DNA from 2 places in the Hydrogenophaga sp. 5NK40-0174 genome. Region 1 is predicted to be linked to the other one. Evidence: predicted binding sites of a transcription regulator. Region 1 holds the regulator's gene; the other holds the start of a gene.
What was found. Region 1 encodes FNR, which switches genes on or off when oxygen is low (the NO sensors DNR and NnrR bind a similar motif). Its sites were predicted from a motif close to TTGATNNNNATCAA; they were not measured.
Positions count from the first base shown of each region.

Region 1 (5,825 bases):
CAGGGATGGCATCCAGGCCATCCGATGACAAGACTTTAAGTCTTATAGAAGACTTTGTGAAGCTCTTATGTCTTATATAAGAGAAATATTTTCACATTGAAAATCATAGACTTAAATGGACATTTCTCAATGTGAATTAATCTTTCTTGTATTGAGAAAATATTTCGCACCGCAGCATTGTTGATTTTCATATATCGAAAATATATTCTTGTCATACAAAACCAAACCGTCTGCGTGTCCACCCAATATGCGGCATGATCGCCCACTGTGATGACAGCCTCCACCACCAGCCCCACCCACCTCCATCAGCCACCCTGGTGGGCCTATGGCGCACTCGGGCTGAGCATGTCGCTGGTCGGCAGCTATGTGGCCCTTTCCAAGCCTCTGCTGGTGGTGTTCCCGGTGTTTCTGCTTGCCTGGCTCCGCTTCGGCATCGGCGCCCTGGCCATGGCGCGCTGGATCAAGCGGCCGGAGCACGAGCCCACTCTGGAAAGGCGCGAGCGACAGCTGCTGTTCCTGCAGTCATTTCTCGGCAATTTCCTGTTCTCGACCTTCATGCTCTTTGGCGTGGCCATGACATCTGCCGTTACTGCCGGCCTGATCATGTCCGCCCTACCCGGCGTTGTCGCCATTCTCAGCAGGACTTTTCTGAAGGAACAGTTGCAGCGTCAGACCATAGCGGCGATTGCGCTCTCCGCCATGGGCATCGGCCTGTTTGCCTACGGGCGCCAGGAGCCGGCTCATGCAGATGCCTTTCAAGCGCATTGGCTCGGCCCGCTGCTTGTTTTCGCTGCTGTCGTGTGCGAAGCCTCCTACGTGGTCATTGGCAAACGCCTGACGGCTCGCATTTCCCCTCGCCGCATCTCAGCCATCATCAATCTCTGGGGCTTGCTGCTTGTCACGCCCATGGGCCTGTACGCCGCATGGCATTTCGACTTTGGCACGGTGGCCGCGCCACTTTGGCTGCTGGTCCTGTTCTACGGCATGGCGGCGAGCGTCTGGACGGTGTGGCTCTGGATGAAAGGCCTGCAGCATGTACCGGCCGCCAGGGCGGGTGTCTTCACCGTGATGCTGCCCGTCTCGGCGGCGGCCATTGGTGTCCTGCTTCTGGGTGAGCGCCCCAGCCTGCCTCAGTGGGTGGCCTTCGGGCTGGCCATGCTTGGCCTCTGGGTGGCTACCCGCAAGACACGCAACCCTCTGGCGGCCCCATTGTGATGAAACGACTCAACGGCCTTGAGCCTTCAGGCGCACCACAGACCCGTAGGCTGAGTGATGCCCATCCATAAAGCCCACCCAGAGGCGCCTGCCAGGGCCAGCCCTGCCAGCCGGATGGCCCAGGCGCCTGAGCGCCCTCCCCTGAGTTTGAGCAGGAGCCAGGGCCCGGCTGTCAGGGACACTGCCGTGCCCGCAGCAAACAGAGCCATGATGCCGGCCCCTTGAAACGCGTCTGCCGACAAGGATGCCATCAACAAGGCTGAGTACAGCAGGCCGCAGGGCATCAAGGCCCAAGCAGCGCCCAGCACAATGGGCGCGCCTGCCCCCATCCGGGTGAGCACCGGCCGTGCTTTGCGCCAGATGCTCTGCCCGAGGTCATCGATCCAGCCAGGTTGGCGCCCTCGAATCAGCAGCGCCAGTCCCAAGGCCAGCGCAGCGACATGGAAAGTGGTCCAGACGGGTCGGACAACAGCGGTATTCTGACCAAGCCAGGCAAGCCCTTGCACGGAGCCTGCAGCCAATGCACCCAGCAAGGCGTAGCCCGCCACCCGGCTGAGCTGGAAAAGCCACAGTGCCTGGGTGCTGCGCTCCCCTGCTGCATGGCCAATGCCAGCACAAGCAGCGCCGCACATGGCCACGCAATGGGGTCCTCCCACCAGGCCCATGAAAAGCGCCGTCATGGCCATCGAAGTTTGCATAGCTGGACTGTATCAGCGCGGCGGGCCCGCTAGGGGCCATCGCCCGGCGGGCTCAGATGATCTTGGAGAAGCGTGCCCGGTCCAGATCGGTCTGGATGTACTTGTCGAACACCATGGCGATGGCTCTGACCAGGTACCAGCCCTGGGCGGTCACGCGGATGCTGCTGTCATCCACTTCGACAAGACCATTGGCTTCAAAATCGGCCAGCGATTCGATTTCGCGCGCAAAGTAGGACTTGAAATCGATGAGATGCCCCAGTTCGATCGACTCAAACTGCACCTCACCCTGGCACATCACAGACATGATCACTGAGCGGCGCAGCAAGTCGTCACGGGTCAGTGCAAGGCCACGCACAATGGGAAGTCGCCCCTGGTTGAGCGCGTCGTAGTACTCATCGAGCGTTTTGGCGTTCTGGCTGTAGGTCGCACCAATGCGCCCAATGGCCGATACGCCCAGTGCAATCAGATCACAATCCGGCTGCGTGCTGTAGCCCTGAAAATTGCGGTGCAGGCGTCCCTGCCTTTTTGCCACGGCCAGCGCATCGCTTGGCAGCGCGAAATGGTCCATCCCGACATACACGTAGCCGGCTTCGCTCATGGCGTCGAGCGATCTGGACAGCATGGTGAGCTTGTCTGCAGGACTGGGCAGCTCAGCGGCGGCAATCCGGCGCTGGGGTTTGAATCGAGCCGGCAGATGAGCGTACGCGTACAAGGCCACCCTGTCGGGCCGCAGATCGTTGAGCTGGGACAGCGTTCGTGCAAAACTCTCCGGCGTTTGCAGCGGCAGGCCGTAGATCAGGTCGACGTTGACGGATTCGAAGCCGATTTCACGCGCCGCCTTGACCAGATCGAACACCTGCTCGGCCGGCTGCACGCGGTGCACGGCTTTCTGAACCGCAGGATCAAAATCCTGCACACCAAAGCTCAGGCGATTGAACCCGAGCCGGGCAAGTGTTTGCAGCCTCTGGTCGGTCACTGTGCGCGGATCAACCTCCACCGAATACTCGCCGCCAGGCACCAGGGTGAAGTTCCGGCGGATCATTGACATCAGGTCTTCGAGCTCCTCGTCCGAGAGGAAGGTCGGCGTACCGCCGCCCAGATGGAGCTGCGATACGTTGTGCCCCTTGCCAAAGTGCTGAACCTGCAACTCGACTTCACGCGACAGGTAACGCAGATACTCGGCAGCCTTGTCGTGGTGCTTGGTAATGACCTTGTTGCAGGCGCAGTAGTAGCAGACCGACTCGCAAAACGGAATATGCACGTACAGGGACAAAGGCAGGGCCATGGACCCGGCGCGCCGCTGCTCCAGCGCCTGGATGTAGTCGCCTTCTGTAAAGGCTTCCACAAACCTGTCTGCTGTGGGGTAGGACGTGTAACGAGGCCCTGGAACGTCAAAACGCTTGAGCAAATCGTCGGAAATCGCGTGGCTCACTGAGAATTCTCCATTGATGGCATGGCACTTTGCCTCAATGTGAGAACGATCCCATTGATCTTCATCAAGCCCTGCGACCTTCCCCGGGTTTGCCCTGACTGACATTGGATGAGGTGCAAAGGCCGTGAGAGCGGTTTCCAGACAGGGGGATTGCAGCCGCCAATGTGTCTTTGGGTTAAGCTTGCCACCTCAACGATGAATATACGTATGGACGGAACCAGCATCAAAGTCGCCTGTTCGAGCTGCAACCTTCGCGAGCTCTGCTTGCCCATGGGCCTCAACGAAGAGGAAATGACCAAGCTCGACAGCGTGATCACCACACGCAAGCGGATCAAGCGGGGCCAGTCCCTGTTCAGCGTGGGGGACAAGTTCACTTCCTTGTACGCGGTCCGCTCCGGCTTTTTCAAAACCTGCGTCACCAGCGCCGATGGACGCGACCAGGTGACCGGTTTTCAAATGACGGGCGAGATCATCGGCCTCGATGGCATCGTCAGCGACCGCCATTCCTGCGATGCCGTGGCACTTGAAGATGCTGAAGTCTGCGTGATGCCTTTCGACCAGGTGGAAGAGCTTTCACGTGAGTTCACGACGCTGCAGCACCACGTGCACAAGATCATGAGTCGCGAAATCGTGCGTGACCACAGCGTCATGCTGCTTCTGGGTAGCATGCGCGCCGAAGAGCGGCTGGCGGCGTTCTTGCTCAACCTGGTCCAGCGCCTGCACGCCCGGGGCTTCTCGCAATCAGAGCTCATTCTTCGCATGACGAGAGAAGAGATCGGCAGCTATCTGGGCATGAAGCTCGAGACAGTGAGCCGCACCTTTTCCAAGTTCGTGGACGAAGGCATCATCGACGTCAAACAGCGCTACGTCCACATCAAGGACACGGACGGCCTCAAACAGATCGTCAACCCGCAGCAGTGCTCCTGAAATGGCTTGCGTCGGGCTGACCAGTCGTCAGCCGCAGCTGCTGCAGTCCCCTGCCCCGCCGTTCTTCACGCAATTCCGAGGTCGCTCGTCCGCAGGCACTGGGCAGCGATTCACTTCAAACGGAGACATGGCCAGCAAGGTCGTCAGGGCACTCGAAGCCATGGTGATGGCCCAGAACACAAAAAAGCCGATCGTGTAGACGGCTTGCCGCGACAGCTCGAGCGGCTCACCAAACCACTGCAGATCACTGGGATCCACCATGGCAAACACCAGAATCTCCAGTACACCCGCCACGAGGAATGCTGGCCAGGCGATCCACATCCAACGTTGCGCTTTCATGTGTGTGTCTCCTCAGATCCGTGTGAAATGGTCGTGCCAGGTTCGGAGGCCTCAAGGTGCGAGCCCCAGGACCTGCACCTTGGTCATTGACTGTCTTGCCCGGCACTCTTGCCGGCAGGCGCAACTGTCGGTGAGGCCGCATGGTTGCGCGCCTGATGGGCCGGCACCATGTTGGCAGTACCGGCTTCCGTGCGATCCAGCACGGGGTCAGGGTTGCTGGCCGCAATGATGACGGTGGTCACGCCGGCGATCACGGCAGCGGCAGGGCCGCCAACAACCAGCCACATGATGGGTTCCTTCCACCAAGGGCGCGGCGTGCTGGCTGGCACAGGGGTAGTTGATTGGGAAGGCATGTTCAGGACTCCGGAAGACATATGCTGGGTCACTCCAATGAAACAGTTTAGCGGGGAACCAGGAAGGCAGCCTTTTCAACGACCTCGTCCGGATCATCACCAGAGGCGGCCCGAACAGTGAAGCGAATCGGGTGAGAACCCGGCTCTGCCGTATTGGGCGGAATCTGCACCCGAACGGCCACCGCGCGAGCTTCCGTTGGCTGAACTTCGATTTCATTCCCGGAGGCAATCATGATGTCCGGCAGGCCCTCCACCGACACCACGTAGTTCTGTGCGGTCTCCGTGGCATTCATCACCTGCAGACGGAACACGTTTTCAATCCGCCCTCGCTCGACCATGCGCGCCAGCGCGCCCCGGTCCCGGATCACGTTGACCTTGAGGGGGGTGCGCACAAACAGTCCGATCACAATGGCTGCCGTGATGGCCATCAGGATGGACGTGTACACAAGAACGCGAGGCCGGAAGGCATGCTTGACCATCTCCTGGGTGGTCCAGCCTTTGGCGACACCGTTTTCGGTGGCATAGCGAACCAGCCCGCGCGGATACCCGACCTTGTCCATCACCTCGTTGCACACGTCAATGCAGGCTCCGCAACCGATGCACTCATATTGCAGGCCATTGCGAATATCGATACCCGTCGGACAGACTTGCACACACAAGGTGCAATCGACGCAAGCGCCCAGACCCAGCTCCTTGGGATCGGCCTTTTTCGACCGTGGACCTCTCGGTTCTCCACGGGCAGCATCGTAAGTCACGATCATGGTGTCCTTGTCGAACATCGCGCTCTGGAAGCGTGCGTAAGGACACATGTATTTGCAAACCTGCTCGCGCATCCAGCCAGCATTGCCATAGGTGGCAAAA
Region 1 covers NZ_BAABWG010000001.1:666,037-671,861, reverse strand. Annotated here, with positions in the region: gene ABWV89_RS03095 (DMT family transporter) at 271-1,215, shown strand; gene ABWV89_RS03090 (sulfite exporter TauE/SafE family protein) at 1,242-1,913, opposite strand; gene hemN (oxygen-independent coproporphyrinogen III oxidase) at 1,966-3,345, opposite strand; gene fnr (fumarate/nitrate reduction transcriptional regulator Fnr) at 3,553-4,272, shown strand; gene ABWV89_RS03075 (hypothetical protein) at 4,300-4,611, opposite strand; gene ABWV89_RS03070 (nitrogen fixation protein FixH) at 4,695-4,964, opposite strand; gene ccoG (cytochrome c oxidase accessory protein CcoG) at 5,012-5,825, opposite strand, start outside.

Region 2 (5,825 bases), on a different contig from region 1:
CGCGGCGCTGCGGTTTTCCACCACCCAGGCGTTGCCAGGGTGGCGCAGCAAACGCAGACCCCAAATACCAGCCAGCAGAAACGGGAGGTTGCTCAGAACGTCCATGGCATTCGGAATCCCCCCAAAGCTGCGCGCATCCACGAACGGATGGCCATGCGCATACACATGCTGGTGTCCATGGGCATTGAGAGAAAGCCCTGCGTCGGCCAACCAGGTGGGCGGTATCAGCAAGGCTGCACACCACAAGATCACCAAAGCCAGCAGCATGGACTGTATGAGTGGCTGACGCCGTGCGGGCTGCGAGACGGTGGATGGAAGGGACAAAAACATGAGGAACTCCAGTGGAAAGCTGGCGGTGTGATTCGGTGCCGGTTCAAATGGGCACCGGCCAGTTGTTCACGGAAGTCTGGGTTTCCCAAGGATAAAAAAAGAACAAATATCTGGTACAGTTTTCTCATACAGATTTTTTCGTACCGTTTTTCTATACCGATAACAGTCCCAACAAGGAGGAGACCACGTGAGCAACACCCTCGAACTGGTGCGCGTGATCAAGAAGGAACTCAAGAGCGCGCAGATGACCTACGCCGACCTGGCGGCATCCATGGGCATGGCGGAATCCAGCGTCAAGCGCATGCTGGCCAAAGGCGACATGTCACTCTCCCGCGTGGACGATATCTGCCGGGCACTGAAACTGGAGTTTTCCGAGCTCGCGCGTCGCGTGGCCGACAGCCAGCCATTGCTCAAGGAGATGACGCTGGAGCAAGAACGCGCTGTGGTGGCGGACAAGAAGCTGCTCCTGATGGCCATCTGTGTGCTGAGCCAGTGGACGGTGGAGCAGATCAGCGGCTACTACCAACTCACCGAGGCTGAGTGTGTGAAGTACCTGGCTCAGCTCGACCGCATCGGCATCATTGAATTGCGCCCAATGAACCGCTATCGTCTCAAGCTGTCCAAAGCATTTCGTTGGCGCCCTCACGGACCTGTGATGGACTACTTCCGCGAGAACGCTGTGCTGGACTACTTCTCAGGTGGTTTTGACGGCCACGGCGAAGGTGTGCTGCTGGTGCACGGGTCAGTCAGCAAGGCGCTGGCCCCGGTGTTTCTGGAGCGGCTGCACAAGGTGGCACAGGACTTCGCCCAACAGCACCAGACCGACCAGAAGCTCGATGACAAGGACAAGGGCGGCTATACCTTGCTGCTCGCCATGCGCAGCTGGGAGTTTGAAGCCTTTGCAAGGCTACGGCGCTGAATCGACTCTGGCAGAGTCAGGCCTCCTCTGAGGGCGCAGTGAAGACAGTCAGCACACCGCTGTAGCCCAGGATCTGGCGGCCCGCGATTTCGCCCGCTGCGAAGAAGCCCACCAGAGGCACTTCGCCCAGGGCCTGACGAATAATGTGCAGCTCGGCACTCGGCCCGCCAAAATGTGGCCCGCCGCGTCCGGTGCAACTGACATACACGGCACCGAGCATCCGTCGCGCCGGGTGCGCAAGGGACGACATATCCGCATCGGCCATTTCCAGTGCGATGTCCTGCTCAACCAGTTGCGGCTCGAGCTCTTCCCGGATCTCGGCGCACACACGCATGAGGTCTGCCCTGGCAGCCTGCACATGTCTTTCGCAGAAAGCCAAACCCATTCCAACGGAAAGATCCGTTGCCACGGCAACGCCTCGCCGCCCCGGATCCACTCCGATGATGTGCCGCACCAGAACGTCAGCCTCGAGCATGCGGCGCTGCCAGGAGCGAGCCTGATCACCCTGCAAGTCTGTACGGCCCGGAGGACAGAGCCCGACAAACGTTGAACGCAAACGGGCCATCGCCTGCTGTGGGTCGTCGAGATGGATGTCCGCTTCTTCCAGCAGCACATCAAAGGCTGGCTCACCATCAAGACGCAAGGCCAGATTGCCATTGGCTTCCGTTACCGTGCGCAGACGCCCGATGGGCTGAGCACCCTGCGTCACCTTGGTGATCAACGCCACATCGGCGCCAAATGCCACACCGCTCAAGCCACCCACAAAAGCGCCGGTTGCAGCGCCGTGACCGTCGATGTTTCCGGCACTGCCAACCGAGAATTGCACTTGGGCCGACCGACTGCTCACCAGTCCGCCAAATACCTCGCCTGCACCCATTCGGCCAGCCAGCTCTGCCACCAGTTCGGGAAGGTCTGGCGTTGCCGGATCCGCATGCACCAGTGCGGTCTGTGGTGCAAGGCGGCTGCGAAGCGGGGCCACACCATTGAAGACCTGGTATTGATCCGGCGTCAGGTCGCACAGCATCACGGACATCGCCGGTTCGTTGAAATACTCCGCGTTGCTCGCACAGATCCCCAGGCCTGCCGCACCAGCCCAATCCGTCACCTCGGGAAATTCTGCTGACAAGGCATCCAGAAGCTGCTCGGCGTCGCCTGCATAGTGGTCCGTGACGTACAGCAAGCCAAGCGACGGCGAGGACGCATACCCTGGAAGCGCCATCTGGGCCCTGAGCTGCGCCACGACGAGCGCCAGCGCCATCGGCCATTGAGGGTGGGTCGCATGCCCACTTGGAAAAAGTGCCATCCGGGTCAGACCTCAGCGGCTGGTTTTCTTTTGGCCAGTGGTTGTCTTGCGTGTGCCAGGTTTTTTGCTTGCGCTGGTTTTGCGCGCCGTGGATTTGCGGGCGCCACTGGCCGAGCCAGCCTTGGTCTTCGCTTTGCCCGCCGGCGCCTTGGCCGCCGCTTTCCTGGTTGACGCGCCAGCTTTCTTCGCCGCACTGCCCATGGCGGCCTTCCCGACACCAGCCATCGCTCCGGCTGTGCCCATCATGGTGCCAGCGACCTTGCCTGCCATGTCCGTCGCCGTCTTCATGGCCTTGCCCGTCATGTCGGTGGCCAGGTCTCGCGTACTGTCGAGCGCAGCGTTGCGTGCGGCATCTTTCATGGCATTGGCCGCGATCGACTGAAACTGCTGTGTCAGGCCGCCCCACCATTGCATGGGGTCGGCCAGATTGGGCGCAGCCTTTGCGGACGATGCGGTCTGCCCCGTCTTGTGGGACTTCGATGACGTGCTTCGTCGCCGCTTGGGTGGTGCCGGAGGCTCAGACGCCATTTCCGATGACTCATTAGACGCTTCGTCGAGCTTGAACGAATACTTCTTGGCCGGCTGGCGCACCGGAGCACCGGATCCACCCAGTCCGACGGCAGAATCGGCCGCCTTGAGCTTAAACGCATTGGCCACATCACCCATGCTGAAGTTCATGTGCTCCAGCGTGGCCAGTGTCATCTTCTGCACTTCCAGCGCCTGAATGGTTGCGCCCAGTGCCTTCGCATTCTGGTCCAGCCAGTAGTGCACTGCCTTGAGCTCCTCGATCCGCTTGTCCAGCTCTTCGACGTTGAAGGTGGGTGCAATCCAGTGGCTGAGATTGGGCAACTGCGGCATGTTCTGGCTGATGCCCTGCGCTACGCCGCTGGCGGCCTGTCCAGCCAGGTTTTGCAGGAAGTCAAAACCAGGCACAAATTTTCCGAATCCGCTGCTCTCGCTCATGGTGTCTCCTCAACCATATGGACAGTGCCCACCCAGGACACACGGAATGTCTGCAACCGGCGGCGACCGGCCTGATACAAGCATGCCACAGCACTGCGCAAAGCGGGAGTCAATGCGCTCACGTGCCCCCGGGGTGAGCTTGCAGGGTTTGTTGACCTTCATCAAGTCGCTCCCGCCCCTGCAGGCGCACCATGAGGTCATGGTAAAGGGAGAAATGACACCAGCATTGCGGGGTTTCCCTCCCAATTCAAGCAACAACCCGAGGAAGCAGCATGAGCGAAAACATCTCCGACACCTTTGGCCAGCAATTGCGGCAAATGCGCAGCGACGTGCTGGCGCAGCTGCGGCAACACCGCGGAGGCACCATTGGGCGAGCAGAGGCGGCTGCAGAGGCCAAGGCCAATGAGAGCGATGACTGGGCCACGGCTGATGCCGAGCGGGATCTGAACATCGCTCTGGAAGAGCGCGAATCTGAAGAGCTGGTGGCCATCGACAACGCCCTCAAGCGAATCGAGGACGGCAGCTTCGGGGTTTGCAATGCCTGTGGCGCCGACATCGAGACCGCCCGACTGCATGCCGCGCCTACTGCCACGCGCTGCCTCGCCTGCCAGGAGAAGCACGAGAAGAACAGCGGCGAACGCCCGCCTGCCGGCTACTGACCCAGGACCCAACGCGCCAACCGAACCAACATCCATCCCAACATAGAAAGCAGAAAGGAACTTCCCCTATGACCACATTCCATGCTGTCGTCTGGCTCGATCACAACGAAGCCCACGTTCTGATGTTCGACCGGGAGCATGTCGAGTCGCAGAGGATCAAGAGCCGAAGCCACCACAAGCCAAAACACGCCAACGCCTCGGCTGGGAAGGAGTACTTCGCCCAGGTCGCCACTGCGCTCGAAGGTGTGCATGAAATCCTGGTCACCGGGCCGGCAAACGCCAAGATCGAATTCAGGGAATATTGCAAGCATCACGCGCATGCCATCGACAAATCGGTGGTAGACGTGGTGGCGGCCGACCACCCTACCGATGCTCAACTGGTGGCCATGGCACGCCAGTACTTTCTCAAGTACGACAAAACCGCCGCCGATCCGACCCAGATGTAAACAGGCAAGAGCGAGAGAAAAAGCCGGCAGAAAATGCTGACATCGATTGCCCGCACAAGCCCGCTGGATAGCGGGCTTTTTTTGTCTGCTCCCCTCGCGGCTTTGCTATGCTTGCTGCATGAATTCCGACCCAGCTTCCAAAGCCACTGTTGAGTTGCCCAGTGCATTTCACCTGGCCATCCATGTGCATGACCTGGCGGCAGCTCGCGCGTTCTATGGCGACACACTGGGTTGCCGCGAAGGCCGTAGCACAGACACCTGGGTCGACTTCGATTTCTTCGGTCACCAGCTCTCGCTGCACCTGGGTACACCCATGGCGGTGGCGCGCACCGGACAAGTGGCCGGCCAGGCCGTTCCGATGCCGCATTTTGGTCTGGTGCTGCCACTGCCCAGCTGGCAGGACCTGGCCAAACGCCTGGTGAGCCAAAAAATCGACTTCATTCTTGAGCCCCAGGGACGCTTTCTTGGCCAGCCTGGCGAGCAATGGACGATGTTCTTCGCCGACCCGAGTGGCAACCCTATCGAAATCAAGGGTTTTGCCAGCCGGGACGACATATACGCCCACTGAGCACACGATGGACGGGCTGCACCTGCTGGCTGACCTTCGGTCATGCGCCTGCGAAGAAGAGCGCATGACCAATGCTGACCGACTGCTCGCTGCATGCGACCGATTGGTCAGGGCCAATGGATTGACACCGGTCGCGCAGGTTGCGCACAGTTTCCCCGGGACAGAAGCAGGCCCTGGCGGCGTCACAGCCACCATTCTCCTGGCAGAGTCACACCTGAGTGTCCACACGTGGCCCGAATCGGGCAGTGTGAGTCTGGACGTCTACGTCTGCAATTTCAGCTCAGACAACTCCAAGCGTGCCCAAGCCCTGCTTGATGCCTTGCTGGACTGGTTCGAGCCAGACACCGTCAGCCGGCAACGCATCACGCGGGGGCGCCTGCCGGTGCGCTAAGGGGCGCCCCGTCAGTCGGCGCCCCACTCTCTGGCATAGGTTTGAACAAGCGTCTGGTCAGACAGACGGTTGACCTTGGCCGGCACTTTTTGCATGTCCAGCGGAAACTCGAACAGGCCGGGCAGGCCCGCCATATCGAGAAACCGCAGGCCCGGGGGCAACCGCTCAGGCATCCTGAAAGGGCGATGGCTGGCCACAATGAAGCCCCACTCTCCGAAGCTCGGGACGTGTGCGTGGTAAGGACGG
Region 2 covers NZ_BAABWG010000004.1:119,740-125,564, reverse strand. Annotated here, with positions in the region: gene ABWV89_RS13945 (hypothetical protein) at 1-330, opposite strand, end outside; gene ABWV89_RS13940 (helix-turn-helix domain-containing protein) at 518-1,249, shown strand; gene ABWV89_RS13935 (FIST signal transduction protein) at 1,266-2,552, opposite strand; gene ABWV89_RS13930 (PhaM family polyhydroxyalkanoate granule multifunctional regulatory protein) at 2,565-3,515, opposite strand; gene ABWV89_RS13925 (TraR/DksA family transcriptional regulator) at 3,788-4,174, shown strand; gene ABWV89_RS13920 (hypothetical protein) at 4,243-4,620, shown strand; gene ABWV89_RS13915 (VOC family protein) at 4,775-5,188, shown strand; gene ABWV89_RS13910 (S-adenosylmethionine decarboxylase family protein) at 5,196-5,579, shown strand; gene ABWV89_RS13905 (polyamine aminopropyltransferase) at 5,591-5,825, opposite strand, start outside.
Region 2: ABWV89_RS13925 (TraR/DksA family transcriptional regulator) is a predicted target of FNR. The motif match lies at 3,667-3,680, and genes of this name have one in related genera.